Regions from separate parts of the Streptomyces sp. NPDC042100 genome, predicted to be linked through region 2. Evidence: riboswitches for the same ligand, from Rfam matches in the RefSeq annotation. Region 2 holds a riboswitch; the other holds the start of a gene.
The links. A riboswitch is a leader RNA that binds a small molecule or an ion and turns the genes downstream of it on or off. The one in region 2 is predicted to bind ZMP and ZTP.
Positions count from the first base shown of each region.

Region 1: another riboswitch for ZMP and ZTP. It lies ahead of ACZ6J5_RS08075 (bifunctional 5,10-methylenetetrahydrofolate dehydrogenase/5,10-methenyltetrahydrofolate cyclohydrolase); the one in region 2 lies ahead of ACZ6J5_RS02985 (serine hydroxymethyltransferase).

Region 1 is NZ_JBVJDK010000003.1:143,673-158,296, reverse strand. It holds gene ACZ6J5_RS08090 (DEAD/DEAH box helicase) at 1-1,614, shown strand, start outside; gene ACZ6J5_RS08085 (SWIM zinc finger family protein) at 1,611-3,056, shown strand; gene ACZ6J5_RS08080 (hypothetical protein) at 3,143-3,922, opposite strand; gene ACZ6J5_RS08075 (bifunctional 5,10-methylenetetrahydrofolate dehydrogenase/5,10-methenyltetrahydrofolate cyclohydrolase) at 4,071-4,925, opposite strand; ZMP/ZTP riboswitch at 4,954-5,058, opposite strand; gene ACZ6J5_RS08070 (GAF domain-containing protein) at 5,333-6,571, shown strand; gene exaC (acetaldehyde dehydrogenase ExaC) at 6,621-8,144, shown strand; gene ACZ6J5_RS08060 (hypothetical protein) at 8,302-8,502, shown strand; gene ACZ6J5_RS08055 (eCIS core domain-containing protein) at 8,715-10,313, shown strand; gene ACZ6J5_RS08050 (transposase family protein) at 10,479-11,018, shown strand; gene ACZ6J5_RS08045 (hypothetical protein) at 11,032-11,229, shown strand; partial or broken gene ACZ6J5_RS08040 (TIGR03618 family F420-dependent PPOX class oxidoreductase) at 11,498-11,885, shown strand; partial or broken gene ACZ6J5_RS08035 (transporter) at 12,092-12,916, opposite strand; gene ACZ6J5_RS08030 (hypothetical protein) at 13,230-13,397, shown strand.
Region 2 is NZ_JBVJDK010000001.1:611,898-626,521, reverse strand. It holds gene ACZ6J5_RS03005 (FAD-binding protein) at 1-866, shown strand, start outside; gene ACZ6J5_RS03000 (decaprenylphospho-beta-D-erythro-pentofuranosid-2-ulose 2-reductase) at 902-1,657, shown strand; gene ACZ6J5_RS02995 (2'-5' RNA ligase family protein) at 1,677-2,273, opposite strand; gene trpS (tryptophan--tRNA ligase) at 2,385-3,398, opposite strand; gene ACZ6J5_RS02985 (serine hydroxymethyltransferase) at 3,504-4,775, opposite strand; ZMP/ZTP riboswitch at 4,844-4,934, opposite strand; gene rocD (ornithine--oxo-acid transaminase) at 5,076-6,284, shown strand; gene ACZ6J5_RS02975 (polysaccharide deacetylase family protein) at 6,478-7,164, shown strand; gene ACZ6J5_RS02970 (glutathionylspermidine synthase family protein) at 7,180-8,364, opposite strand; gene ACZ6J5_RS02965 (hypothetical protein) at 8,372-8,671, opposite strand; gene ACZ6J5_RS02960 (DMT family protein) at 8,783-9,640, shown strand; gene ACZ6J5_RS02955 (DUF397 domain-containing protein) at 9,664-9,864, opposite strand; gene ACZ6J5_RS02950 (helix-turn-helix domain-containing protein) at 9,861-10,700, opposite strand; gene ACZ6J5_RS02945 (hypothetical protein) at 10,797-11,063, shown strand; gene ACZ6J5_RS02940 (hypothetical protein) at 11,343-11,696, shown strand; gene pdxR (MocR-like pyridoxine biosynthesis transcription factor PdxR) at 11,725-13,128, opposite strand; gene ACZ6J5_RS02930 (carboxymuconolactone decarboxylase family protein) at 13,176-13,688, shown strand; gene ACZ6J5_RS02925 (isocitrate lyase/PEP mutase family protein) at 13,685-14,413, shown strand; gene ACZ6J5_RS02920 (serine/arginine repetitive matrix protein 2) at 14,403-14,624, opposite strand, start outside.

The DNA of each region.
Region 1 (14,624 bases), on a different contig from region 2:
GACCAGAAGCTGACGCCGGTCGACGCGCTGGGCGCCGTCCTCACCGGCACCGCCGAGATCGGGGGCCGTCAGGTCGAGGTCGAGGCGACCGGCTGGGTGGCGCGGCTGCGCGCCCGGCTCGCCGACCCGGAGGGCGGCGGACCGGCAGGCGGCGGACAGGAGGGCGGCGGGCAGGAGATCGAGCAGCCCGCCGCGCTGGCCGCGACCCTGCGCGACTACCAGCTGCGCGGCCTGGGCTGGCTGCACCGGATGACCTCGCTCGGGCTCGGCGGCTGTCTCGCCGACGACATGGGGCTGGGCAAGACGATCACCCTGATCGCCCTCCATCTGCACCGGCAGACCGCCCCGGAGTCCACCGGGCCCACCCTGGTGGTGTGCCCGACCTCGCTGATGGGCAACTGGCAGCGTGAGATCGAGAAGTTCGCGCCCGGCACGCCGGTGCGCCGCTTCCACGGTCCGGCGCGCGAGCTGGAAGGGCTCGCCGACGGCGAGTTCGTCCTCACCACGTACGGCACGATGCGGCTCGACGCGCCGCGGCTCGCCGGGTGTTCCTGGGGTCTGGTCGTCGCCGACGAGGCCCAGCACGTGAAGAACCCGTATGCGGCGACCGCCCGCGCGCTGCGGACGATCCCCGGCCGGGCGCGGGTGGCTCTCTCGGGCACGCCGGTGGAGAACAACCTCTCCGAGCTGTGGGCGATCCTCGACTGGACGACGCCCGGACTGCTCGGCGGGCTCGGCGCGTTCCGCTCCCGGTACGCCTCGGCCGTCGAGGGCGGGCGCGATCCGGCGGCGGCGGAACGGCTCGCCGCGCTGGTGCGCCCGTTCCTGCTGCGGCGCCGCAAGTCGGACCCGGGGATCGCTCCCGAGCTGCCGCCGAAGACGGAGACCGACCGGGCGGTGGCCCTGACGAAGGAACAGGCGGGTCTCTACGAGGCCGTCGTGCGCGAGACGCTGGCCGCGATCGCCGAGGCGGACGGCATGGAGCGGCGCGGTCTGGTGGTCAAGCTGCTGACCGGGCTCAAGCAGATCTGCAACCACCCGGCGCAGTACCTCAAGGAGGAGGACCCCCGGGTCGAGGGCCGCTCGGGCAAGCTGGAACTGCTCGACGAGCTCCTGGACACGATCCTCGCGGAGGGCTCGGGCGTCCTCGTCTTCACGCAGTACGTGCGGATGGCGCGACTGCTGGAAACGCACCTGGCCGGGCGTGGCGTGGCCACGCAGTTCCTGCACGGCGGCACGCCGGTGGCCGAGCGGGAGGCGATGGTCGCGCGGTTCCAGGGCGGCGAGGTACCGGTGTTCCTGCTGTCGCTGAAGGCTGCGGGCACGGGCCTGAACCTGACCCGGGCCGGGCACGTCGTGCACTACGACCGCTGGTGGAACCCGGCGGTGGAGGCGCAGGCCACGGACCGCGCGTACCGGATCGGGCAGACCCAGCCGGTGCAGGTGCACCGGCTGATCGCCGAGGGGACGATCGAGGACCGGATCGCGGACATGCTGGAGCGCAAGCGCGAACTGGCCGACGCCGTGCTGGGCGGCGGCGAGGCGGCGCTGACGGAACTGACCGACGGGGAGCTGGCGGAGCTGGTGCGGCTGCGTGGGGAGGAAGGGCGATGAGCGGGTACGGGCACGAGACCGGGCACGGGCACGAGACCGGGCACGAGACCGGGGACGAGCGGACGTTCGCGGCGCTGCCGCCGGTGCGGGGCTCGGTGTTCGCCCGGACCTGGTGGGGCCGCGAGTGGCTGCGGGCGCTGGAGGACACGGCGCTCGACGGGCAGCAGCTGAAGCAGGGGCGGCGGCACGCGCGGGCCGGGGCGGTCGGCGCCGTGTCGGCGCGGCCCGGCCGGCTGACGGCCGTGGTGCGGGACCCCGACGGCACGGGGTACCGCGCAGACGTGCTGCTCCAGGAGCTGTCGGCGGCGGAGTGGGACCGGCTGCTCGACCTGGCGGTGGACAGCGCCGGGCACATCGCGGCGCTCCTGGACCGGGAGCTGCCGCCGCACCTGGTGGAGGACGCGGCCGCCGCCGGGCTCGAACTGCTGCCGGGCATCGGCGACCTGGAGCCGGAGTGCGGCTGCGGCGCCTGGGACCACTGCCCGCACACGGCGGCGCTGTGCTACCAGGTGGCGCGGCTGCTCGACGAGGACCCGTTCGTGCTGCTGCTGATGCGGGGGCGCGGGGAGCGGGAGCTGCTGGACGCGCTCCAGGAGCGCAGCGCGGCGCGGGCAGCCGGCGCGACGGTGCCCGGGGAGGGCGCGGGCGGGTCGGACGCCCCGGACGGTTCCGGTGACTCGGGCGCGTCGGACGGCTCGGGCACACCCTGTCTGTCGGGCGGATCGGGTGTGCTGGGCGTGTCGGGCGCGCCCGGGGTCCCGGGCGGCGTGTCCGGCGGCGTGTCGGCGGCGGAGGCGTTCGCCGCGGGCGCGATCCTGCCGCCGCTGCCCGCCCCGCCGGTGCCGCTCGCGGCGCCGGGCGAACCGCCGTCGCTGGACACCGAGGGCGGGCCGGGGCCCGGGCTCGACCCGGCGGCGCTGGAGTTCCTGGCGGCGGACGCGGCGGACCGGGCCCGCCGGATGCTCATGGGCTCGCTCGACGACACGCCGCTGTCTCCGTCGCAGGACGCTGCGCGGCTCGCCGCGGGCGCGCCGGTGGCGTGGATCGCGGCACGACTCGCCGAGGGCTCGGGCCGGGACCGGGCCGCGCTCGAACGGGCTGTCCGGGCCTGGGGCTTCGGCGGCGCGGCGGCGCTCGCGGTACTGGAGGAGGAGGCGGAGCCCGCGCCCGAGGCACTGGTCCGGGCGCGGACCCGGCTGGCGGAGGCGTGGGAGGAGGGCGAGCGGCCGGTGCTGCGTCCGGCGGGGGCGGCGCGCTGGACGGTCGCCGGTGCGGGTGCCCAGCTCCGGCTCGGCGCGGACGGCCGCTGGTGGCCGTACCGCGAGGAGAGCGGTCACTGGACACCGGCCGGCCCCGCCGAGCAGGACCCGGCAGCCGCACTCGCGACCGTGACGGCTACGGGCACGGGCACGGGCACGGCTACGGCTACGGCTACGGCCTGACGGGCCACCGGCCCGCGTGGGGTGACGGTGGGCGCGCCCCGGCCCGCCCGCCGTCCCCCGGCGGCGCGGTCACCCCGGCCCGGCCCTCACTGAAGCGGCGCGGTGAGCCGGCGCCCCGTGCCGGAGGGGGCGGCGAGGCTGCAGACCACGACGTCGTCGCCGAGCAGATAGCTGGTGCGGTACGGGTACTGGACGAAGGTCGTCCAGCGGGTGCCGAGCGGCTGGTCGGCGGCCTTGCGGCGGAGCAGCGCCCGGCACAGCTCGGCGGCGGTGTCCCGGACGGCCCCGTCGTCGGCGTATCGTCCGGTGAGCCGCAGCCGGGCGACGACCTCGGCGTCGTGCGGCGTGTCGCAGCCACGGCGGACGACGGTGCCGGGCGCGTCGCGGTCGATGTCGAAGCAGGCGCCGGCGTGCAGCCGGTCGTACGGGGTGCCCGTGGGCGCGGCCGTACGGCGCGGGTCCGGCCGCGGCGTCCTGGTCACGGGGGCCGGCGCGGTGGGCGTGACGGCCGGTGTGGCGGGGGCGGTGCGGATCTGGCGCGGCTTCGGCGTCCGGGTCGGTTCCGGGGTGCGGGAGGGCCGTGACGAGGGGCTCGTGCCGCGCGCGGAGGGCTGCCTGCCGGGCGTGTCGTACGGCGTGTCGGAGCGCCCTCCGGCGGGTCCCGCGTCCGGGGGCGGCGCGGTGCCCGCCGCGGCGCGCGTGGGTCCGGTGGCGCGCGGCACGCGGGCGTCGGTGCCGCCTCGGGCGGTGAGGGCGACGGAGAGGAACAGGACCGCGGCCAGCGCCAGGGCCAGCAGGGCGCCTGCGCCCGGCCGCCGAGGGGGCCGGGCGCCGCGGGACGGGGATGCCGTCGGCGGGTGGAGCATAGGGAACAGGTTCACCCGGCGTCGCCCATGTGGCGAGCGATATCCGGGACTTGGGCACCGCTCGTACAGAACCGTGACAATCCCGCCGCTGGGGCGAGACCCCGATCACGGGCGGAGGCCCACGGAAGGGACATCCCGGGCGGGCGGGTCACAGTCCGAGCTGGCGCTCGGCCCCCTCGACGGTCTGGGCGAGCAGGACGGCGATGGTCATGGGGCCGACGCCGCCGGGGACGGGGGTGATGAGGGAGGCGCGCTCGGCGGCGCTGTCGAAGTCGACGTCGCCGACGTTGCCCGGGTTGTAGCCGGCGTCGATGACGACGGCGCCCGGCTTGATGTCCTCGCCCTTGATGAAGGCGGGCTTGCCGACGGCGGCGACGAGGATGTCGGCCTCGCGGACGGCGGCAGAGAGGTCCGTGGTGCGGGAGTGGCAGTAGGTGACGGTGGCGTCGCGGCCGAGGAGCAGCAGGCCGGCCGGCTTGCCGAGGATGGCGCTGCGGCCGACGACCACCGCCCGCTTGCCGCTGAGCTCGACGTCGTACGCGTCGAGCAGGCGCATGATGCCGCCGGGCGTGCAGGAGACGAAGCCGGGCAGGCCGAAGCCCATGGCGGCGAAGGAGGCCATGGTGACTCCGTCGACGTCCTTCTCGGGGGCGATGGCCTCGAAGGCGGCGCGCTCGTCGATGTGCGGGCCGACGGGGTGCTGGAGCAGGATGCCGTGGACCTCGGGGTCCTCGGAGAGGGCGGTGATCGCCGCGACGAGCTCCTCGGTGGTGGTCTCGGCGGGCAGCTCGATGTGCTTGGAGCGGATTCCGGCCTTCGCGCAGCGGTTCTGCTTCATCTTGACGTACGTGACGGAGGCCGGGTCGGCGCCGACGAGCACGGTCGCCAGACAGGGGGTGACGCCGGTGCGGCGGGTGATCTCGGCGGCGCGGGCGGCGGTCTCCTCGACCGTGCGGCGGGCGAGGGCGGTGCCGTCCATGAGGCGGGCGGTGCTGGTGGACATGGGCCACTCCTGGGCGTCGACGATGACCGGTGGTTGCCCAGGCGCGCGACGACGGCACGGCCGCGTGATGAGCGCGTCCGCCGGGCCGCTCCCCGGTGGTGATCCACCTCCAGCGCCAGTCACGGCCCGGGACCACTGTACGTGACGGCCCTCCTGACGGGTACCGGACAGGGGGCACATACACGTCCGACGGGACGCTTGTCGGCGCCTCGCGCGCGCACGACGATGGCCTCCATGAGGCGGACGACCTCGCCGGGGAGGCCGAGTTGAGCGAACCGTTGACCGCCGCGACGGGCGGGACGGGCAGGACGGGCAAGACGGACGGAACGGCTGGGACGGCTGGGACGGGCTCGACGGTCGGTGCGGCTGGGACAGGCTCGGCAGGAGGGGTCGGCGGGGCCGGTGCGGTGCGGCGGGCGTACGAGGCGTTCACGGCCGGGGGCCCGCTCGGGGTGCCGCCGGTGCGCCCGCTGGTCGCCGAGTCCTGGCGGCGCTCCGTGCGGGCGCGGGTGAGCCCGGACGGCGCGGCGCGGGTGGAGCTCGACGAGGACGAGCTGGCGGGGCACCGGGAGGAGCATCCGCTGGCGGCGGTGATGCCGGTGATCCGGGAGCTGATGGGGACGTACGCGCGGGACGGCGAGCATCTGATCGCGGTGTGCGACGCGGCGGGGCGGATGCTGTGGGTGGAGGGGCATCCGGGGACGCTGCGCAGCGCGGGGCGGATGAACTTCGTGCCGGGGGCACGCTGGTCGGAGTCGGCGGCGGGGACGAACGCGCCGGGGACGGCGCTCGCGATGGACCGGCCGGTGCAGGTGTGCGCGGCCGAGCACTTCCAGCGCCCGGCGCAGGCGTGGACGTGTGCGGCGGCTCCGGTGCACGACCCGCGCAGCGGGCGCCTCCTCGGCGCGGTGGACATCACGGGCGGGGAGGGCCTCGCGCATCCGCACAGCCTGGCGTTCGTGCAGGCGGTGGCGCGGGCGGCGGAGTCGCAGCTGGCGCTGCTGGCGCCCGCCCCGGCCGCCGGCCGGCCCCGGCTCTCGGCGCTGGGCCGTGACGAGGCGCTGCTCCAGACGGGCGGGCGGCGGCTGCGGCTGAGCCGGCGGCACAGCGAAATCGTGGCGGTGCTGGCGCACCGGCCGGAGGGCGTGGGCGGCGAGGAGCTGCTGACGCTGCTGTACGAGGACGGGGCGGTGACGCCGGTGACGCTGCGGGCGGAGCTGTCCCGGCTGCGGGGCCTGCTGGGTCCGGAGCTGCTGGCCTCGCGCCCGTACCGGCTGACCGGTGAGGTCGACGCGGACTTCCTGACGGTGGACCGGCGGCTGGCCTCGGGGGCGCTGGCGACGGCGCTGGGCGAGTACGCGGGGCCGCTGCTGCCGGGGTCGCGGGCGCCGGGGGTGGTGCGGCTGCGGGAGCGGCTGGCGGGTCGGCTGCGGGCGGCGCTGGTGGACCGGGCCGATCCGGGGCTGCTGGCCGACTGGGCGTACAGCGCGTGGGGCGAGGACGACCTGGCGGTGTGGCGGGCGCTGGCCGCGGCCGTTCCGGCGGCGCAGGCTCCGGCCGTACGGGCGCGGCTGGCCGCGCTCGACGCCGAACTGGGCGCGGGCGCAACGGGCTTGCAACGTCGGGCGGCACAGACTCGGCGCTGAGCACAGCCGGCCCGGGACGGCCGGCGCGGTACGAGGAGAGGCCAGAGCCATGACGCGTTACGCCGCACCCGGCACCGAGGGTTCGATCATGTCGTACGAGCCCCGCTACGACCACTGGATCGGCGGTGAGTACGTCGCCCCGGCGCGCGGGGGGTACTTCGAGAACCCGAGCCCGGTGGACGGCCGGCCGTTCGCCGAGGTGGCCCGGGGGACGGCCGAGGACGTGGAGCGGGCGCTGGACGCCGCGCACGCCGCCGCGCCGGGCTGGGGGCGGACGGCGCCGGCGGAGCGGGCGCAGGTGCTGCTGCGGATCGCGGACCGGATGGAGGCGAACCTGGAGGCGCTGGCGGTCGCCGAGAGCTGGGAGAACGGCAAGCCGGTGCGGGAGACGCTGGCCGCGGACATCCCGCTGGCCATCGACCACTTCCGCTACTTCGCGGGGGCGCTGCGCGCGCAGGAGGGCGCGCTGAGCGAGATCGACGAGGACACCGTGGCGTACCACTACCACGAGCCGCTGGGCGTCGTCGCGCAGATCATCCCGTGGAACTTCCCGATCCTGATGGCGGTGTGGAAGCTGGCGCCGGCGCTCGCGGCGGGCAACGCGGTCGTCCTGAAGCCGGCCGAACAGACCCCGGTCTCCGTGCACTTCTGGATGAGCCTGGTGACGGATCTGCTGCCGCCTGGTGTGGTGAACATCGTCAACGGCTTCGGCGAGGAGGCGGGCAAGCCGCTGGCGTCCTCGCCGCGCGTCGCGAAGATCGCGTTCACGGGCGAGACCTCGACGGGCCGGCTGATCATGGGGTACGCCGCCGAGAACCTGAAGCCGGTGACGCTGGAGCTGGGCGGCAAGTCGCCGAACATCTTCTTCGACGACGTGTGGGCGGCGGACGACGACTTCCGCGACAAGGCGCTCGAAGGCTTCACGATGTTCGCGCTCAACCAGGGCGAGGTCTGCACCTGCCCGTCGCGCGCGCTGATCCAGGGCGGCCACTACCGCGAGTTCCTGGAGGCGGCGATCGCCCGCACCGAACTGATCGTCCCGGGCCACCCGCTGGACCCGGCGACGATGATCGGCGCGCAGGCGTCGGAGGACCAGCTGAAGAAGATCCTCTCGTACCTGGAGATCGGCCAGCAGGAGGGCGCGAAGATCCTGACGGGCGGTCAGCGGATGGAGCACGGCGGTGACTTGGCCGGGGGCTACTACGTCCAGCCGACCATCTTCGAGGGCGACAACCACATGCGGATCTTCCAGGAGGAGATCTTCGGCCCGGTCGTCGCCGTCACCTCCTTCACCGACTTCGACGACGCCGTCCGCACGGCCAACGACACCCTGTACGGCCTGGGCGCGGGCGTCTGGACCCGCGACGCCAACACGGGCTACCGCGCGGGCCGGGCCATCCAGGCGGGCCGGGTCTGGCTGAACTGCTACCACGCCTACCCGGCCCACGCGGCCTTCGGCGGCTACAAGCAGTCGGGCGTGGGCCGCGAGAACCACAAGATGATGCTGGACCACTACCAGCAGACCAAGAATCTTCTGGTGTCGTACTCGCCGAAGCGGCTCGGCTTCTTTTAGGAACACGAGAAGCGGCGCCTGAACTGGGCTTTTACCCGTCAGGCGCCGCTTGCGATGCCACCTCATGCAGACGCCGCTTTTCTTCCGCTCCTCCCGGTTCGTCCCACACCACCCCCAGTCCTGACCAGCTGTTTCCAGCCACCATGTCAGAGATGCGGTGTTCGCCGAGGACGCCTCCACTGTCCATACCGGCAGTGCGCCGAGGGCGATGGCCACGCTGCGGAACCTGGCAATCGGCAGACTGCGGCTGCTGGGAGTGGACAACATCGCCAAGACCACCCGAGCGATCCGGGACGCACTCGAACATGCCATCTGGATCTGGGGCATCACCGACAGCCCACTCCTACCGGGAACTTGAAGCCGACCTGGGCGCTGCGGGGGCCGTCGTGTGGCCGGAAGGCCGGGCTTGCTGCCCCAACCACTGCCCTTGCGGTACTAGCAGGACAGGCTGTGGACAGGTGTCATGAGGGATGTCTCACGTTCCTGAAAGGCATTCCCTTGGCACAGCGCGAGCAACATCAAGACCAGACGTCCACTCCTAAATCCCCGGCGCCCGCCCGGCCGGCGCAAATGAGTCCGGCAGGGCTCCTCGCGCTCCAGCGCACCGTGGGCAACGCCGCCGTCCTGCGTATCCTTCAGCAGGCCGGACATCCTAATGCCCAGCCTCCGGTGCAGCGCAAGGAGGAGGCCGCCGAGCAGCATGTGCATGGTGCGGGCTGTGGTCACCGCCAGGCCGAGCAGCCCGCGCCCCAGGTGCAGCGGTCCGCCGTCCACGACGTCCTCGCGGGCAGCGGCCGTCCCATGGACGCCCCCCTCCGCGAGGAGATGGAATCCCGCCTCGGCGCCGACTTCTCCGACGTCCGTATCCACGACAGCAGCGCCGCCCGCGCTTCTGCAGCCGAGATCGGCGCCCGTGCCTACACATCCGGCAGCAATGTGGTCCTCGGCGATGGGGGGACTGACAAGCACACCCTGGCCCACGAGCTGACTCACGTCATCCAGCAGCGCCAGGGTCCGGTCGCGGGCACCGACATGGGGAACGGGCTGAGGGTCAGCGACCCCTCCGACCAGTTCGAGCGGGAGGCCGAGGCCAACGCCCGCCACGTTTTGTCAACCCCTGCCCCTGTCCAGCGAACCGAGGCTGAGGGACCTCCTCTCGGCTCGGGGACTCGCCCGTCCTCGGATGCACCGATCCAGCGGATGGCATTCATGCGGGCCGGAAACCCAATTAAGGAGTTTCCTGAGAATTGGGGAGTTGAGGAGGAAACTTTCTTCGACCCTCCGCCCAAGGACAACAAAAAGCATTTCGGTCACCCTAGGCCAGGAGCAAACGCTGCGGCCAGCAAAAAGCTGGAGGAGTACAGGAAAAAGAAGCGGGTTCTCCTCGCGGAAATGCTGGCCGACGAGGAGGAGTATCGAGTGAGTGATGCAGCCAGCCTCAAGAGTGCGGTATCGACCTATGGCACCGAGAAGGCGAAAAGGGAAGCCCGCCCCGGAGGAGGGCAAGTGGTGGAGCCCGGCCAAATGTCAGACCATGTGAAAGAGGTCTACGACTCTTTGATCGAGAGTAAACGAGCCTTTCCCGTAGACGAGATATCGAAGTTGGCCAGCAAGGCCGATACACCTGGTAGCGGCTTCTACTACGAGCTCAAGTTTGGAGCGGATGAGCTCGAGAGAGAAAAGGATTGCAAGGTTCAGTTCGGTTCGATGATGAGGACCCACCTTCCGGAATACCTTGGCGGAAACCTGTCCTCCTTCCAAGAGGATAAGCGTACCGAAAAAAGCCCGACTGGTGCCGACATCGTCATCTGGCGCCCTGTGACGCGAACGGGGAACGAGGGCATCCCGCAGGAATATGCCGCCGAGTTCGTCCAGGCGAAGTCAACAGTGTTTGATAATGTCAAAGACAATATCAAAGCCGCCCGGAATCAACTCGAAGGCAATAATGCGAGCGGGGTGGGCGAAAAGAACGATCAGAAAGAAATCACCCTGCGCGGCGAAGGCTACAGTGGTACCATCGCACTCGACATCTCCGGCGGAATCACAGATCTCGGGAAACTAAGGAAACTGGCGGAAGCTGAGCTCATCAGCTCTTACGTCGACAAGGTTCTTGCGTGGGACTCAGTTGAGAAGGAAATGCACGAATTCACGCGACGATCGAGCACGTAATGACCGCCCAGGGGGACCGGTCGGTCCTGGGCGTACATGTGGTCGCGGGCCTCGGTCATGAGTGGTGCAGGGAGTCGGTGGCCAGGGCGGTTGCAAGTTCCGGGTTCGCGTAGATCGTCTGCGCCCAGCGGGAGTTGAGGCAGCAAGAGCACAGGCACGGGACCGGTGATCATCAGGGTGTCTACGCCAGCTGATCACATCGAGGTCCCGTGCCTGCCGCTCCATCCTCCCTGGTCCCTGCCGTCCTGGCGAAACTGGGCCCCCTTCACCAGTACGACACCGGCCGCCTGCGCGCCCACCTCCAGCGCAATACCCGACCCGCGTTCGCGTCGCGGACGGTGGTATCCCCTGGCCGGCCTGCTGCTGATTTGCGCCTGCGCAGTCGTCTCCGGCGCCCGGACCATCACCGAAATCACCGAGTGGGGACAGCGCGCCACCACTACGGTGCTCGAACACCTCGGCATCCGCCGCCATCTGCCCGGATGTCGACGCGCCCCGTTCCATGCCACCTTCACCCGGCTCCTGGCCGCTCTCGACGGTGATGCCCTGGACGCCGCGATCGGCGCCTACCTGACCGGTGAGACCGCCCGCCAGGCGCCGCCGACCGGGACAGCGAAGCGCCGCTGGGCGACGACAGAGAACGGTCGGCGCCTGCATCGCCTGGCTTCGCATCGTCGGCTACGCGAGAGCATCCTGGAGACATGAGGTCGCCCCGCTAGTGGTGCATCCGCCTTCGCCCTCGGGCGGGCGGCGGGTCACCGTCCGCCAAGGCGGCATCCTCGGCCTCGCCCACACCGACAAGGATGTCGTCGAGTTCCTGCGGCGCGCGGGCCTGGAAGATGCCGAGACGCTGCTCGACGATCCCTCCTGGGTGGAGTGGCGCGGCAGTCAGGCCCACACGTACAGAGCCGCCTGAGATCGCAGACTCACCAGCGGTCGGGCTCGCGATTGAGCACGGTACGAGGGCTTCCCACGGAGCGGTCGTGTCACTCGACCGCCTTCCAGAAGACGTACTCCCGGGGTCCGTACGCCCTGCCGGCGTCAGGCGCGTAGTCCCTGACGCCCGGGCGCGGAAGGATTCGCGTTACGGTCGGGGCGCCCTGCGCGGCGCCATTCCGGCGTCCGAGCCACCGCGCCGAGGAGACCGACCGTTGGCCACCGACCCCCTGCCCACAGACGGGGACATGTTCTGGCAGGGGCGCCGGACCTGCTTCCTGACCACGCTCCGGCCCGATGGCTCCCCGCACACCATCCCGGTCGGGGTGACCTACGCCCCTGCGGCGCGGATCGCCCGCGTCATCACCGACGGCGGCAACAAGAAGGTCCGCAACATCCGCGCCGCCCTGGCCTCCGGGGTAGAAGCCCGCGTCAACGTGAGCCAGGCCGAAGGCCGGCGCTGGTCCACCCTCGAAGGCAACGCCGTCGTCAAGGATGACCCCGCCGCCGTCGCCGACGCCGACGCCGACGCCGGTACGCCCAGCGGTACAAGACCCCGCGCGTGAACCCCAACCGGGTCGTCATCGAGATCACCGTCACCCGCGGCCTGGGCCCACCAAGCCTTCCGGCTGGTAACCCTGAGCGGCCTCGGCACGGGCGGCAATATAGGCGGGGATCCCCGGTTTCCGAAACCGGGGATCCTGCGGAGGATGGACGACACCACCGCCACTCCCCCGCCCCTGCGTCGAAAGGCACCTCCAGCACCGAGATCCCCTCCCAGCCGAGCGCTACGCCGAGGCGTACGACAGCCGGAACAGCTCCAGCGCCCGCTCCACGTCCTTCTAGGAGCGCAGCTGGACCTCCAGGTCGCCCGTTCCGTGATGGCCCAGCCCCGTCACGTCCCGGGTGAAGCCCGGCACGAGCTCGACCGTGGCCGGCACCACCTTGAGGTACACCAGCAGCTTGTACTGCCGTCCGGTGACGCAGGCGAAGTTCCGCAGCCGCTGGTAGGCGTCGTACTGCTTGCGCTTGACCTTCGTCACCTCGCCCAGCCCCCTCAGCGCCTCGTCGAGCACGGCCGCCAGATCCGTCATGGCGTCGGTCCGCCGGTGCGGTGACGTGCCCTGCCCGCCGCGCAGGCTCCGCCGCTGCGCCCCGCCGCCCTGGGGAGCGACCTATGCGACCGTCTCCAGGGCGATGTGGTGCTCACCCAGCATCGAGTAGCGGACGAGGTCGATTGACCGCCGGTGCTCGCGCACCGCGAGCAGGTCGTAGCGCGTGAAGCAGCCGGCCAAGCAGATCAGCCGGGGCGTGCTCCACAGGACACCGGCAGCTGCCGCCGGCCCGAGCTTCCCACGGACCGGGGCCTGGAACTCCTCCCGGTGATCCATCAGCCAGGCCACGTAGAACAGACCCTGCGACAGCACGCCAGGGTCGGTCGCCCGCTTGTACTCGACGATCACGGGCGAGCCGTTCTCGTCCAGCCCGAGCGAGGCGACGCCCTCGCCGTGCACGGGGCCGGTGCTGTACTCGGTCGCCAGGAAGCGGACCCCGAGCATGGGCTCCATCGCGCTCTCGACGAGCGCCTGCACAACGGCCTCAGCCTCAGCCAGCCACGGCGTGACCTCGGTCACGCCGTTCGTCGTGTCGAACAGTTTCAGGTCCATCCACCCCCCCACTCGGCGATACCGAGCGGCAGCACCACGCGAGGCCGGGATCATTTCCCGAAGGACTCCCCAGATCCACAGGATCGGACTAGACCGGCATGTAGCCCAAGTGGGGCATCTAGACCTCCTGGGACATGCTTGAGACCGCGTGCTTGACGAACCGTCAGATAGGCCGCTGACCTGCGGTACACGTGAGAACAGCCAACGGCCTCCGGAGCCGGTGCACTTCAAGCCTGCGGCAGCGCCTTTCTCCGCTCGGCCCCGTCCTTTACGCCCGTGCGCGGTTTTCTCACGAAGGACCTCTCCCCTCTCGTTGCCGGCGGACTGGCTGCCCGTCCCGGCGGACCAGTGCAAGTACGCGGGCGACTGCATAGAGGACAAGCTGCGCTGGGATCTCACAGCGGACCCCGCCGGGATCAACGCCTTAACCGGTCTCGCCGAGGCGCCCAACGCCCGGATCAACTACGAGCAGGCCGCCTGACCACGGCTCCTTCCAGAGTGCGGCCAGGCCTTCGGGCTCCCGTCCTGTCGGATGCCGTACACCGTCGGCACGACGCTGCGGGTCCAAGGGCTCGTGGCGAGGCGTTGTTCGAGCGGGGTTGGGTGACCTGATCAGGCATTCGGCGGAGCGTTGCCTGCAGAGATCGTCCTGGCGCGGGGCAGTAGGCCTATAGAGAAGGGCATGGATGTCTCAGTCCGACCCGCGAGCGCACCTCTGGACGGGCCGCAGTGGGAGGCGGTCCAGGCGGATGTCCTGGACGGGCTGAACATGGAGGATCCGGTCAAGCAGCAATTGTCCGGGCGGGTGCGGGCGCTGGACGCGGCCTGGCAGCTGATGACCCAGCGACCGAGGTCACCGGCGACCCCGACGGCGCGATGCCCGCCGAGGTCCGTGTCGTCGCCGTCAACCTCACCGTCCGCACCAGCCGCCGCTTGACGCCCCCATCGTGCCGTTCCCGCCCGGCGGGCAGCTCCGCGCCCTGGCCGCCGAGCGGACCTCCAAGGAGAAGGTCAGGGATGCCGCCCGCCAGCCTCTTCGAGTGGGAACCGACAGCGCTGTGTCCACATTGCCGGTTTCGGTGAAGGTGGTTCAGGATGCCTGCACGGTGAGGTAAAACTGCTGCTCAGCAAGGCTGCTCCCCGCACGCGCGGGGATGGTCCCTCGCTCGGGAACACAAATGTCCCAGGTGGAGGCTGCTCCCCGCACGAGCGGGGCGTTGCGTGGTCGGACGCAGAACCCGGAGGTGGCCCCCATGCGAGCGATGACGAGTCGGCGACGTGGATGACCGACTACCCGAACGGTGACTCTCCCAGCGGACTTGTCGGCCCTGGCCCTTAGGTGTGCAGCGACGACCTGCACGGCAGCCAGACGTGAAGAGACCGATGAGGGCCAGCACTACACTCGCCCGCTACGACGATCAAGCGGCGGTACCGCCTACGCCTGCTGCCGGCCGAAAGAGGCTGACCACTCTGGGCGATAACAACCTTCGGAGCTGGAGCCCCCCCCTGACGCCCCAGACACCCTCCACTCCCGGACCAGCACTTACCTTCCCGTGCTGGTCCGGTGCTGGTTCTCCCGCCCCGTCGGCAAAAACCTGCAGGTCCTAGCGATGGTCCAGTGAGTTGTCGTACAACGTCCCCAAGGCCGCGTTCTCGCCCGACGCCCACTGCTGGTGGAACACCCGAGCAGCCGGGCGGCTCCCCACCT
Region 2 (14,624 bases):
CCGCCGGCGGCATGGGCCTCACGGGCGTGATCCTCTCCGTCACCCTGCGGCTGCTGCCCGTCGAGACCTCCCTGATGCGGGTGGACACCGAACGCGCCACCGACCTCGACGACCTGATGGCCCGGCTCACCGAGGGCGACCACCGGCACCGCTACTCCGTCGCCTGGATCGACCTGCTCGCCCGAGGCGCCGCCACCGGCCGCGCCGTCCTCACCCGGGGCGACCACGCCCCCGGCCGGGCGCTGCCCCGCCGGGCCCGCCGGGCCCCGCTCGCCTTCCGCCCCGGCCGTCTGCCGGGCGCCCCCGCGTACGTACCGGAAGGGCTGCTCGGGCGGCACTCCGTCGGCCTCTTCAACGAGCTCTGGTACCGGAGGGCGCCCCGGCACTCCACCGGCCGCCTCCAGTCCCTGAGCTCCTTCTTCCACCCCCTCGACGGGGTCCCGCACTGGAACCGGGTCTACGGGCGCGGCGGCTTCGTGCAGTACCAGTTCGTCGTCGGGTACGGGCAGGAGGAGACCCTGCGCCGGGTCGTGCGGCGGATCGCCAGCCGCCGCTGCCCGTCCTTCCTCGCCGTGCTGAAGCGCTTCGGCGCGGCCGACCCCGGCTGGCTCTCCTTCCCGCTGCCCGGCTGGACCCTCGCGCTCGACATCCCGGCCGGGCTCAGCGGCCTCGGTGCCTTCCTCGACGAGCTCGACGAGGAGGTCGTCACCGCCGGCGGCCGGGTCTACCTCGCCAAGGACTCGCGGCTGCGGCCCGAGCTGCTCGGCGTGATGTACCCGAGGCTGGACGACTTCCGGGAGCTGCGCGCCCGGCTCGACCCCACCGGGGTCTTCGTCTCCGACCTGTCCCGCCGCCTGGGGCTGTGACCCCCTTCCCCCTCTGTCTGAGGAGCGTGAACGCCATGAAGGACGCCTTCGGCGCCCCGCAGTCCCTGCTCGTTCTCGGCGGCACCTCCGAGATCGGCCTCGCCACCGCGCGGCGGCTGATCGCGCGCCGCACCCGGCTCGTGTGGCTGGCCGGGCGGCCCTCCCCCGAGCTCACCGCCGCCGCCGAGTCGCTGCGGGCGCTCGGCGCCGACGTGCGCGCCGTGCCCTTCGACGCACTGGACACCGCGTCGCACGAGGAGCGGCTGGGGAAGCTCTTCACCGAGGGCGACATCGACATGGTGCTGCTCGCCTTCGGGGTCCTCGGCGACCAGGCGCGCGACGAGTCCGACCCGCCCGCGGCCGTACGGGTCGCCCAGACCAACTACACCGGCGCCGTCTCGGCCGGCCTGGTCTGCGCGCAGGCGCTCCAGGCGCAGGGGCACGGCTCGCTGGTGGTGCTGTCGTCGGTGGCCGGTGAGCGGGCCCGGCGGGCCAACTTCATCTACGGCTCGTCCAAGGCGGGGCTCGACGCCTTCGCGCAGGGCCTCGGGGACGCGATGCACGGCACCGGCGTGCACGTGATGGTCGTCCGGCCCGGCTTCGTCCGCACCCGGATGACCGAGGGCCTGCCGGAGGCGCCGCTCGCGACCACGCCCGAGGCGGTCGCGACCGCGATCGAGCTGGGGCTGCGGCGCCGCTCGGAGACGGTGTGGGTGCCGGGCGGGCTGCGGGTGGTGATGTCGGCGCTGCGGCACGTGCCGCGCGGGGTGTTCCGGCGGCTGCCGGTGTGAGGACGGGGCGGGGCCTCGGTCAGACCGCCGGGGTCGCCGTCGGGGCGTCGGCCGGGCTCCCGCACTGGGCCGGCACCGCCGAGACCGTACGGCCGCTGCCGAACTCGTAGTCGCACAGCTTGCGCCACACGCCGTCCGGGCCCTGCTCGTACAGCGCGAAGGAGCGGCACAGCCACTCCGCCTCGTAGCCGGCGAGCTCGCCGAAGGCCCGGTCCATCGCCTCCTCGGCGATGCCGTGGGCGACGGTCACGTGCGGGTGGTACGGGAACTGGAGCTCGCGCGGGACCGGGCCCGACGCGTCGCGGACCTGCGCCTGGAGCCGGTCGCAGGACGGGGCGCCCTCGACCAGCTTGACGAAGACGACCGGGGACAGCGGACGGAACGTCCCCGTGCCCTCCAGCCGCATCGGGAAGGGCTCGCTGCCCGCCGCGATCCCGGCGAGGTGCGCCGCGATCTCCGGCAGCCGCTCCTCGGCCACCTCGGTCGGCGGGAGCAGCGTGACGTGGGTCGGGATGCCGTGCGCGGCGGGATCCCCGAAGCTTGCGCGCCGCTCCTGCAGGCGGCTGCCGTGAGGCTCCGGGACCGCGATCGAAACGCCGAGCGTTACGGTCCCCACGTCGTTCTCCTCCGTCGTCGGTCGTCGGTCGTCGAAAGTCGAGCAATGCGCACGAGTGGTGCAGGCGCCAGTGTGCGGCCTGCACCACCCTCGTGGCCAGGGCCCCAGGGCTCAGTGCTTGGCGGGCAGGAAGCCCATCCGGTCGTACGCCTGCGCCAGCGTCTCCGCCGCGACCGCGCGCGCCTTCTCCGCGCCCTTGGCCAGGACCGAGTCCAGCGTCTCCGGGTCGTCCAGGTATTCCTGCGTCCGGGTCCGGAACGGGGTGACGAAGTCCACCATGACCTCGGCCAGGTCGGTCTTCAGGGCGCCGTACATCTTGCCCTCGTAGCTCTTCTCCAGGTCGGGGACCGACGTGTCGGTGAGCACGGACATGATCGTGAGCAGGTTGGAGACGCCGGCCTTGTGCTCCGGGTCGAAGCGGATCACCGTGTCGGTGTCCGTGACGGCGCTCTTGACCTTCTTCGCCGTCGTCTTCGGGTCGTCGAGCAGGTTGATGAGGCCCTTCGGCGTCGACGCCGACTTGCTCATCTTGATCGACGGGTCCTGGAGGTCGTAGATCTTCGCCGTCTCCTTGAGGATGTACGGCGCCGGGATCGTGAACGTCTCGCCGAAGCGCCCGTTGAAGCGCTCCGCGAGGTCCCGGGTCAGCTCGATGTGCTGACGCTGGTCCTCGCCGACCGGGACCTGGTGGGCCTGGTAGAGCAGGATGTCCGCGACCTGGAGGATCGGGTACGTGAAGAGGCCGACGCTCGCGTTGCCCGCGCCCTGCTTGGCGGACTTGTCCTTGAACTGCGTCATGCGGGAGGCCTCGCCGAAGCCCGTGAGGCAGTTCATCAGCCAGGCGAGCTGCGCGTGCTCGGGCACGTGGCTCTGCACGAAGAGGGTGCAGCGCTCCGGGTCGAGGCCGGCGGCCAGCAGCTGGGCGGCGGCGAGCCGGGTGTTGGCGCGCAGCGCGGCGGGGTCCTGCGGGACCGTGATGGCGTGCAGGTCCACCACCATGTAGAAGGCGTCGTGGGACTCCTGCAGCGCCACCCACTGGCGGACGGCGCCGAGGTAGTTGCCGAGGTGGAACGAGCCTGCGGTGGGCTGGATTCCGGAGAGCACACGAGGACTGTCAGAGGCCATGCTCATCATTCTCTCAGGTGCGTGCCGCGATCCCCGACTGCCCTCGCTGCCGTGTGACGCACCTCCCTCCCGGGACGGGGAGGGAGGTGCGGAGTGCCGGTCGGGTCAGGCCGGCAGGCCCGGCGCCGGGTGGGCGGCCATCAGCTCGGCGACCTCCGCGCGCACGGCGGTCAGGATCGCCTCGTCGCCCTTGCCCGCCGCCGCGACGGCGCGGTCGATCCACTCGGCGACCTGCGGCATGTGCGTGACGTCCAGGCCGCGCGAGGTGAGCGACGGGGTGCCGATACGGATGCCGGAGGGGTCGAAGGGCTTGCGGGGGTCGTACGGGACGGTGTTGTAGTTCACGACGATGCCCGCCCGGTCGAGGGCCTTCGCGGCGATCTTGCCCGGGACCTCCCTGGACGTCAGGTCCATCAGGATCAGGTGGTTGTCGGTGCCGCCGGACACCAGGTCGAAGCCGCGGGCCAGCAGCGCCTCGGCGAGCGCCTTGGCGTTGGCGACGACCGCGTGGGCGTAGGTGCGGAAGGAGGGCTGGGCCGCCTCCCGCAGGGCCACCGCGATGGCGGCGGTGGTCTGGTTGTGCGGGCCGCCCTGGAGGCCGGGGAAGACCGCCTTGTCGAGGGCCTTCGCGTGCTCCGCGCGGGACATCAGCATCGCGCCGCGCGGGCCGCGCAGCGTCTTGTGGGTGGTCGTCGAGACCACGTCGACGTGCGGCACCGGGGACGGGTGGGCGCCGCCGGCGATCAGGCCCGCGATGTGCGCCACGTCCGCGACCAGCACCGCGCCGGCCTCGCGGGCGATCTCGCCGAAGGCCGCGAAGTCGATCGTGCGGGGCAGCGCGGTGCCGCCGCAGAAGATCACCTTCGGGCGCTCCTTCAGCGCGAGCTCGCGCACCTGGTCGAAGTCGATCAGCCCGTCCCCGTGGCGCACGCCGTACCGCACGCCCCGGAACCAGGTGCCCGTCGCCGAGACGCCCCAGCCGTGGGTGAGGTGGCCGCCCATCGGCAGGGCCATGCCCATGACCGTGTCGCCGGGGTTCGCGAACGCCAGGTACACGGCGAGGTTGGCCGGGGAGCCGGAGTAGGGCTGCACGTTGGCGTGCTCGACGCCGAAGAGGGCCTTGGCGCGGTCGACGGCCAGGCTCTCCACCCGGTCGATGTTCTGCTGGCCCTCGTAGTAGCGGCGGCCGGGGTAGCCCTCGCTGTACTTGTTCTGCAGCACCGTGCCGGAGGCTTCCAGGACGGCGGCGGAGACGTAGTTCTCGCTCGGGATGAGGCGCAGGGTCTCCGCCTGGAGCCGCTCCTCCGCGCCGACGAGGGCGGCGAGCTCGGGGTCGGCGGCGGCGAGGGCGGGGTGGGCGGTGGGGTGCGTCTTCATGGCGTCGCTCCGGGTTTCGGCGGGACGGTCCCGGGACGCCTCGGCGCCGCACGGGACCCGGTCGGTTCCCGTGATGCCCAGGCGGGCGGCACCTCGTGTGGCTGGCCGCGCACGGCTCCCCCGGGGTCGCTTCCCCGTACGCCAGTCGCCGTGCGTGTCTCCAGCCTAGGGGGTGATCCGACGCGAATCGCCGGACGGGCCCTGTCGGGCGTGCCGTCACGCGAGGTTTCCCCGTCCGGCATCCGAGCGACGATAGGAAGGGGGACACCAGCCCCTGGCCGCAGGACGAACGGAGATCCCGTGTCGAGGACGCAAGACGAGATCGCTGCCGCGGACGCGCACAGCGCCCACAACTACCACCCCCTCCCCGTGGTCGTCGCCACCGCCGAAGGCGCGTGGGTGACCGACGTCGAGGGGCGCCGCTACCTGGACATGCTCGCCGGGTACTCGGCGCTCAACTTCGGGCACCGCAACCCGCGCCTGCTGGACGCGGCGCGGGCGCAGCTCGACCGCGTGACGCTCACCTCCCGCGCCTTCCACCACGACCGCTTCGGCGAGTTCTGCGGGCGGCTGGCCGCGCTGTGCGGCAAGGAGGCGGTGCTGCCGATGAACACGGGCGCGGAGGCCGTGGAGACGGCGGTGAAGACGGCGCGGAAGTGGGGGTACGAGGTGAAGGGCGTGCCGGACGGGCACGCGAAGATCGTGGTGGCGGCGAACAACTTCCACGGCCGCACCACGACGATCGTCAGCTTCTCCACCGACCACGAGGCGCGGGCGCACTACGGGCCGTACACGCCGGGCTTCGAGATCGTGCCGTACGGGGACCTCACCGCCCTGGAGGCGGCGGTCACCGAGAACACGGTGGCCGTGCTCGTCGAGCCGATCCAGGGCGAGGCGGGGGTGCTGGTGCCGCCGGCGGGCTATCTGCGCGGGGTGCGGGAGCTGACCGCGCGGCGGGGCGTGCTGTTCATGGCGGACGAGATCCAGTCCGGTCTCGGGCGCACCGGGCGCACCTTCGCCTGTGAGCACGAGGGCGTGGTGCCCGACGTGTACGTCCTGGGCAAGGCGCTCGGGGGCGGTGTGGTGCCGGTCTCGGCGGTGGTCGCGGACCGGGACGTGCTCGGGGTGTTCCGGCCGGGTGAGCACGGGTCGACGTTCGGGGGGAATCCGCTGGCCTGCGCGGTGGCGCTGGAGGTCATCGCGATGCTGGAGACCGGCGAGTACCAGCAGCGGGCCACCGAGCTGGGCGACCACCTGCACGCGGAGCTGGGGCTGCTCGTGGCCGGCGGCGCGGTGGAGGAGGTGCGCGGGCGGGGCCTGTGGGCCGGGGTGGACGTGGCGCCCTCGGTCGGCACCGGGCGGGAGGTGTCCGAGCGGCTGATGGGGCGGGGGGTGCTGGTGAAGGACACCCACGGGTCCACCATCCGGATCGCGCCGCCGCTGGTCGTGAGCAAGGAGGACCTGGACTGGGGACTGGCGCGGCTGCGGGAGGTGCTGGCCGGGGGGTGAGGGAACCGGGGGGCGGGGTGCGCGCGGCGGGGCCGGGGCCGGGAGGCGGGGTGCGCGGCGGGGCCTGGCCGGGGAGGCGGGGCCGGGCCGGGGCCGGACGGCAGGGCCGGGCGCCGGGGAGGACCCCCTCCCCCGGCGAGCCGGTCAAGTCGGGCCATTGACACGGCAGTTGGTCTAGGCCAATGTTGCCGCCATGCCGAGAACCCGCCTGCGCCGCGCCCTGCGCGGCGCGCTCGCCGTGCTCGTTCCCGCCGCCCTGCTCGGCGGCATGAGCGGTTCCGCCCAGGCCGCTCCCTGGCCCGAGCCCGTACCGGTCGTCTCCCACGTGGAGACCAGCGACCCGGTCGTCTTCATCACCATCGACGACGGCTGGTACCACGACCCCGCCGCCGCCAAACTGCTGCTCGACCGGCGGGTGCCCGCGTCCCTGTTCCTGCTGCCGGGCGCCTACTCGTACGACTCCGGCTACTTCCACCAGCTGCTCGACCAGGGGCGCTCCCGGGTCGAGAACCACACCGTCAGCCATCCCGACCTCACCGGGCTCGACGCCGCCGGGCAGAAGGCCGAGCTGTGCGGGGCGCGCGACCAGCACCTCGCCCAGTTCGGCGACGGGCCCCGGCTGGTGCGCCCGCCGTACGGGGTGTACGACGCCACCACCCGGACCACCGCCCGGGCCTGCGGGGCGAAGGCCGTGGTGACCTGGACGTACGACCTGACCACCTGGGGCCAGTGGACGCCGCCCACGCCGACGCTGAAGGCCGGCGACATCATCCTGCTGCACTTCAACGAGACCCTGGAGGACGACCTCCGGCGGGCCCTCGACCTCGCGGACGCGGCGGGGCTGAAGCCCGCGCCGCTGCGGGAGTACGTGCCGGAGTAGGGGCCCGGCGGCCGTTCAGAGGATGACGTGCGGGAGGAAGCGGGCGTACTCGTCGGTGATCGGGCCCGCCGACTCCCGGATGCCCAGGCCCGCCGCCTCGTCGCCGACGGTCCACGCGCCCAGCACGACCCGGTTGCCGTCGAAGTCCGGCAGCGGGGCCAGCTCCTGGTAGCAGCAGGGCTCGTCCCGTACGACGGGGGCGGCGCCGGGCTCGTGCAGCGTGACACCGGCGCCCTCGCGGCCGAGCAGCGGCTTGGCCACGTAGCCGGTGGCGGCGGCGAGTTCGCGCGGTCCGTCCAGGTAGGCGGGCAGCAGGTTCGGGTGGCCCGGGTGGAGCTCCCAGAGGATCGCGAGGAGCGCCTTGTTGGAGAGCAGCATCTTCCACGCCGGCTCGATCCAGCAGGTGCTGCCCGTGCCGCCGCCGTTGTCGAGGGTGTCCAGGACGTGCGGGCCGAAGCGGTCCGTGGTCAGCCACTCCCACGGGTAGAGCTTGAAGCAGGCGCGGACGAAGCGGAGCCGGTCGTCGACGAAGCGGCCCGCGATGCGGTCCCAGCCGATCCGCTCGACGGAGAGCGCCTCGGTGTCGAGCCCGGCCTGCTGGGCGGTCTCGCGGAGGTACGCGACCGTCATCAGGTCCTCGCCGAGCTCGTCGCCCTCGGTGTGGACGAAGTGCACGGGGCTGCCGGGCGGCAGCAGGCGGGCCTGGCGGCGCCACGCGTCGACGAGGCGCTCGTGGAGGGAGTTCCACTGGTCGGCGCCCGGGAAGCGCTCCTCCATCCAGAACCACTGCGGGCTCGCCGCCTCCACCAGGGAGGTCGGGGTGTCCGCGTTGTACTCCAGCATCTTCGCCGGGCCCGCACCGTCGTAGCACAGGTCGAAGCGCCCGTAGATCGAGGGGAGTTCGGCCCTGCGGTGCCAGGACTCGGCGACCAGGCCGGCGAGCCGGGAGTCGGTGATGCCGAGCTCGGCGAACCGGTTCTTCTCGACGATGTGCGCCGCCGCGCCCAGGCACATCGCGTGCAGTTCCTCGACGACCTCCTCCAGCGCCTCGACCTCGGGCAGCGTGAAGGAGTAGTAGGCGCTCTCGTCCCAGTACGGGCGCAGCGAGCCGTCCGGGTGGCGGGTCAGGGGGTAGATCAGGCCCTGCTCCTCGACGGTCCGCTGCCAGCCGGGGCGGGGTTCGGTGCGATGGCGCCGCATGGCCGGGTCAGCCGCCGCCGGAGCCCGAATGGTGGCCGCCGAAGCCGCCCGAGTCCACGGCCGTCTTGTCGAAGCTGCCGCCGCCGGCCTTGCCGCCGCTGACCGAGCCGCCGTAGTAGTAGCGGCCGGTGGAGCTGGTGGAACCGCTGCCGGAGCCGTCGCCGGAGGAGCACTTGTAGTCCGGCAGTTCCTTGTAGGTCACCGGGTCGACGCAGCGACGGTCGGGCTCCGAGCCGCACGCCGTCAGCGTCGCGGCGAGCACGCTCACCCCGCCGAGAATCACCGTGCCCGATCGCAGTCTGCGCATCGCCCGTCCCTTCCCTGCCCGCCCGCTCGCCCGCTCGCCCTGTCGCGATCGCACAGTGTAGGCCCGCGTTCCGGAGCCGTTCGCACTAGAGTCCCTTTCGTGCTTCTTGGGATGGTGTGCGCGCTCGGTTCGGCCGTCTGCTTCGGCGCGGCGTCGGTGCTCCAGGCGGTCGCCGCGCGGGCGGCGGAGCCCGGCTCGGGCGGCGGGGTCGACGTCACGCTGCTGTGGCGGGCGCTGCGGCAGTGGCGGTATCTGGCCGGGCTCGGACTGGACGGGCTCGGCTTCGTCCTCCAGATCGTCGCCCTGCGGACCCTGCCGATCTACGCGGTCGGCGCCGCGCTCGCGGCCAGTCTCGCCGTGACGGCGGTGATCGCCTCGCGGGTGCTGAAGGTGCGGCTGCGGCGGGTCGAGTGGGCGGCGGTCGGGGTGGTCTGCCTCGGCCTCGGGATGCTGGCGCTGGCCTCGGGGCGGGAGGGCCACGAGGGGACCGACTCGGCGGTGCTGCGCTGGGGCCTGCTGGTGGCGGCGGGCGCGGTCCTGGCGATCGGCGCGGCGGCCGGCCGGCTGCCGGAGCGGCCCCGCGCGCTGGTCCTGGGCCTGGCGGCCGGGTTCGGCTTCGGGGTGGTGGAGGTCGCCGTGCGGCTGATCGACTCGGTCGACCTGGCCAACCCGGCGCTGTACGCGCTGCTGGTGGGCGGCGGGTCGGCGTTCCTGCTGCTGACCTCGGCGCTGCACCGGGGCTCGGTGACCACGGCGACGGCGGGTCTGGTGCTGGGCGAGACGATCGGCCCGGCCCTGGTCGGCGTGGTGTGGCTCGGCGACGAGACCCGGCAGGGCCTGGGCTGGCTGGCCGTCCTCGGCTTCGCGGTCGCCATCGCCGGCTCCCTGGCCCTGGCCCGCTTCGGCGAGCCCCCGGCCGAGGCCCCGGCCGGGACCGGGGCGGGCGCCGGGAGCCCCGCCGGGGACTGAGCCGGGGCGGGGCCGTGGCGCGTTCAGCCGCCGAGCGGGGCGCCCTTGACGCTCTCGACGAACGCGGCGAACGCGGCGGCGGGGACGGTCAGGACGGGCCCGGCCGGGACCTTCGAGTCGCGGACGGGCACGACGCCGAGGGAAGCGGCGAGGCCGACCGAGACCTCCACGCAGTTTCCGTCATTGTTGCTGTAGGAGGACTTGAACCACTGCGGGTCGTTCACGAATACGCCTTTCGTGCCTCACGGATCATGGCCACCGAAGCCGCCTGAGGCAGCGCTTCGGCCTGCAGTTGATGGTAGGCCGTGAGCAACGCCAACACGGCTTCCGTGGTGCGCTCCATGTGCCCCCGGATCTGTGATTCGGCGTAGGCGACAACGGACATGTCCGGCAGGGTCAGCAGGTTGAGCGGAAGGTCGAGCGAGCGGTGCTCGCCCATGCCGTACGGAGCGATCTGCACCACCGTGTGGGGCTGTTCGGCCACGGCCAGGAGCCTCTCCAGCTGCTCCGACATGACCTCGGCGCCGCCCACGCGCCGCCGGATGCAGCTCTCGTCGAGGACTATCAGCATCATCGGTGGGCGGTCGCGTACGAGAGCGGCCTGCCGTTCCGCGAGGAAGCGGACACGCCGGTCCGCCCGTTCGGCGGTGATCGAGCCGCGGCGCACGTTCGTGTCGGCCAGGCACCGCGCGTACCCAGGGGTCTGCAACAAGCCCGGGACGATGCCGATCTCGTACAGCCGAATCTCCACGGCCTTCCCCTCGTTGGCGACGTACTCGGGGAACCCCTCCAGCAGCGGGCCGGGTCGTGTCCTCTGCCACTCCCGCTCCAGGGAATCGGCGGTTCCCTTGGTGCCGAAGATCTCGTCCATCTGCACCGAGAACGGAAGGGAGGGTGGCTTGCGAGTGGTTTCGACGGCGGAAATATGTTGACTGGAGTATGCCGATCGCATGGCCACGTCGTCCTGCGTCCACCCTCGCTCATCACGCAGCCTGCGTAAAAGCACTCCATACGCGGCCCTTGGGCCGGATGCGGCGTCCAACGCCTTGCGGTTGGTCACAACTCTTCCTTCCTGGCTGGCCAATTGAAGGGAAGTGGGCCGTAGGCCACGCTAGCGACTCCTGGTAGTGAACGCGCTACGGAGAGGAGCGGACGCATGTCCGAAGCGACACCCGCGCAGCCCCCACCCCCACCACCGCCCCCGCCGCCCATCCGCGCCGAGATCGGCTCGTTCGTGGTCGACGTCCGCGGCGGCGCCCGGATCGGGCGCGTGATGGCGATGGAGTGGGACCGCCTCGTCCTACGGCCGCTCGGCGGCGGGATCGAGTGGTCCGTCGAGCGGGCGGACCTTCGCGCGCCGACCGATACGGAGATGGCGACGATCCGCGCGGTCACGGCCCCGGTCTCCCGCACCGTGCTGTGAACGGCCTCCCGCCGACGGATGGTTTCACTCCGGCCGCCACGCCCTTTCCGGGGTGCGGGAGCTGCGCGCGGCTCGAACGGTGGCGGCAGGACTACGCGGCGAGGGGCGCCCATTCCGAGGCCCTGGACTGCGTCGTGGAGATCCGGAACCACCCCCACGAGCCGCCGAAGATGACGGTCCCGACGGGTGTCCCGCCGGGACCTCCCGAGGACGTGAGGCCGTGAAGGGGCGTCGATGGTCCAGTGCGCCGCCGTACGGCGAATCCCCCTCGGTGACCTCATGGAAGTGATCGTCAGGGCCGCCGCCCCGCCCAACCTCTCCCACCCCCTCAGGCGAGACCGGTACGCGGTCTGCGAGCTCGGCGAGAACCACGACGAACCCCACGCGCACCTGGTGCACCCGCCCGAGTCGACCGGTCCCGGCATGTGGGTCCTGTGGTCCGACGAGCTCACCGACTGCGTGTTCGTCGAGCTGAGCGGGTGCGCCGAGGACCACGCGTCGGGCGCGGCGTGCGAACTGTTCGCCGGGCACTCGCCCGGCCACTCGTTCGACGTCCACAGGCCCACGGGGACGCCGTATCCGCAGGTGCGCGGCGAGCCGGACGGCACGGACGCCTCCCCAGACCCGGACTAGGGGGTGTCGCCGGCGGGCGTCCGCCGCGTCACGGCCCCGGCAGAGCGCGCATCAGCGCGTCGAGCGTCCCCGACCACTGGCTGTCCGAGGGGGTGCCGTAGCCGATCACGAGACCCTCCGGACGCGGACCCACGGCATCAGGGTGCCGGAAGTGGCCGAGCCCCTGGAGCCCCAGCCCCTGCCACGCCGCGGAACGGACCACGTGCTGTTCCGTACCGGGAGGAAGCCCCAGGACGATGTGCAGCCCCGCCGCGACCCCGGACACCCGCAGGTGCGGGGCTTCGACCGCGAGTCTGCCGGTCAGCTCGTCGCGCCGCCGCCGGTAGTGCAGCCGCATTCTCCGCACGTGACGGTCGTAGGCGCCGCTCCGGATGAACTCCGCGAGGGCCAGTTGGTCCGTCGCCGCGCTCCCGTCGTGAAGACCCTTCGCGGCGATCACCTCGTCCACCAGGTACTCCGGCAGCACCATCCACGCCAGCCGCAGCCCCGGCGCGAGGGACTTGCTCGCGGTGCCCAGGTAGACGACGCGGTCCGGGTCGAGGCCCTGGAGGGCGCCCACCGACTGCCGGTCGTAGCGGAACTCGCCGTCGTAGTCGTCCTCCAGGATCAGCCCGCCCGTCGAGCGCGCCCAGTCGACCGCCGCCGCGCGCCGGTCCGGCCGGAGGGCGCCGCCCATCGGGAACTGGTGGGCCGGGGTCATCAGGACCGCCGCCGGGCCGGCCAGCTCCTCGGTGCGGGTGCCGTGCGCGTCGAAGGGCAGCGCCGCGGTGCGCAGCCCGGCGCGGGCCAGGATGTCCCAGTGCACGTCGAGGCCGTACGACTCGACCGCCACCTCGCGCGCCCGCCGCTCCCTCAGGACCTGGCCCATCAGCATCAGCCCGTGCACGAAGCCCGAGCAGACCACGATCCGCTCCGGCCGCGCGTACACCCCCCGGGCGCGGGCCAGGTACTCGGCGAGGACCGTGCGCAGCTCGATCCGGCCGCGCGGGTCCCCGTAGCCGAAGGCCTCGTCGGGGGCGCCCATGAGGGCCTTGCGGGCGGCCTTCAGCCAGTCGGCGCGCGGGAAGGAGGAGAGGTCCGGGGTGCCGGGGTGCAGATTGTGGACCGGGCGCCCGGCCCGGGACTGCCGGGGCGCGCCGGGCCGCGCGGGCGCCGGGCGGCGCGGCTCCGAGCGGCGGGCGACCCGGGTGCCGGAGCCCTGCCGGGCGGTCAGCCAGCCCTCGGCGACCAGCTCCGCGTAGGCGTCGGCGACGGTGTTGCGGGCCACGCCCAGGTCGGCGGCGAGCGAGCGGGAGGAGGGCAGCCGGGTCCCGGCCGTCAGGCGCCCGCCGCGCACCGCTTCGCGCAGGGCGTCCATGAGGCCGCTGCGCAGCCCCCGGCCGCGCAGTTCCAGGTGCAGGTCGGCCCCGAAAGTGGCCCAGTCATCCGCCATGGGAATGGACCATACCCGGGCACCACCGGGCCCGTACGGTGATCGGTATGACGACCACCACGCAGCACACCGAGCAGACCGCGTACGCGCCCGAGCACGCCTCCCGGATGGCCTTCGCCGAGCGGCACCCGGAGTTCTACAAGGCCATGATCGGCCTGGAGATCGCCGCGGCGAAGCACGTCGAGCCGGCCCTCTACGAGCTGGTCAAGATCCGTGCCTCGCAGCTCAACAACTGCGGCTTCTGCCTCGACATGCACACCAAGGACGCCCTCGCGGCGGGCGAGACCGTGCAGCGCGTCGTGCAGCTCTCGGCCTGGCGCGAGTCGCGGCACTTCTACACCGAGCGGGAGCTGGCCGCCCTCGGCCTGACCGAGGCGGTCACCGTCCTCACCGACGGCTTCGTGCCCGACGACGTGTACGCGAAGGCCGCCGAGCACTTCGAGGAGACCGAGCTCGCGCACCTGATCGGCGCGATCACCGTCATCAACGCCTGGAACCGGATCGGTGTCACCACCCGGATGGTGCCGGGCCACTACACCCCCGCTTCGCACAAGCGGTGAGCCGCGCCGGGGAGTTGCGGGCGCTGCACGCCGACGTCCCGGCCGGCGGGCGCCCGCTGGTCCTGCCGGGGCCCTGGGACGCGGCCTCCGCCCGGGTCTTCGAGGAGGCCGGTTTCCCGGCCCTGGCCACGCCGAGCGCGGGCATCGCCGCCGCCCTCGGCCACGAGGACGGGCACACCCCGGCCGCCGAGATGTTCGCTGCCGTGGCCCGGATCGTCCGGGCGGTGTCCGTACCGGTCACGGCCGACCTGGAGGGCGGCTACGGCCTGTCCCCCGAGGAGCTGGTGGAGCGGGTCCTGGAGACCGGCGCCGTCGGCCTCAACCTGGAGGACTCCGACCGTACGGGCGGCCTGCGCGACCCGGACGCGCACGCCGAGCGGCTCGCGGCGGTCCGGGCGGCGGCCGGGCCCGCGCTCTTCGTGAACGCCCGGATCGACACGTACCTGCGCGGCGGCGGGGGCGTCGAGGAGGCCGCCGCACGCGCCCGGCGCTACCGGGCGGCGGGCGCGGACTGCGTCTTCCCGATCCTCGCCCCGGCGGCCGACCTGCCCCGGCTGCGGGCGGCCGGGGTCGAGGGGCCGCTCAACTTCCTGGCCCGGCCCGGCGATCCGGACTTCGCCGGGCTGGGGCGGCTCGGCGCCACCCGGATCACCTTCGGCCAGGGGCTGCTGCTGCGCACCCTCGCCGGGGCGAGGGAGCTCGCGGACGGGCTGCTCAGGGCCTGAAGGACGCCAGGGCCGTGGTGAGGGTCTCGCGCTGGCGGGGCCAGTCGGTCTCCGGTCCGGCGACCAGGATCGCGTGCTGGCGTCCGTCGGGGCCGGTGAACGCCCGGTCCACCACCTTGCGGCGGCCCTCCTCCCGGTCGTACGCGTAGACCAGTTCGGCCGCGTCCCCCTCGCCCGCCGGGCCCAGGGAGATCTCCTGGTAGCCCGGCTT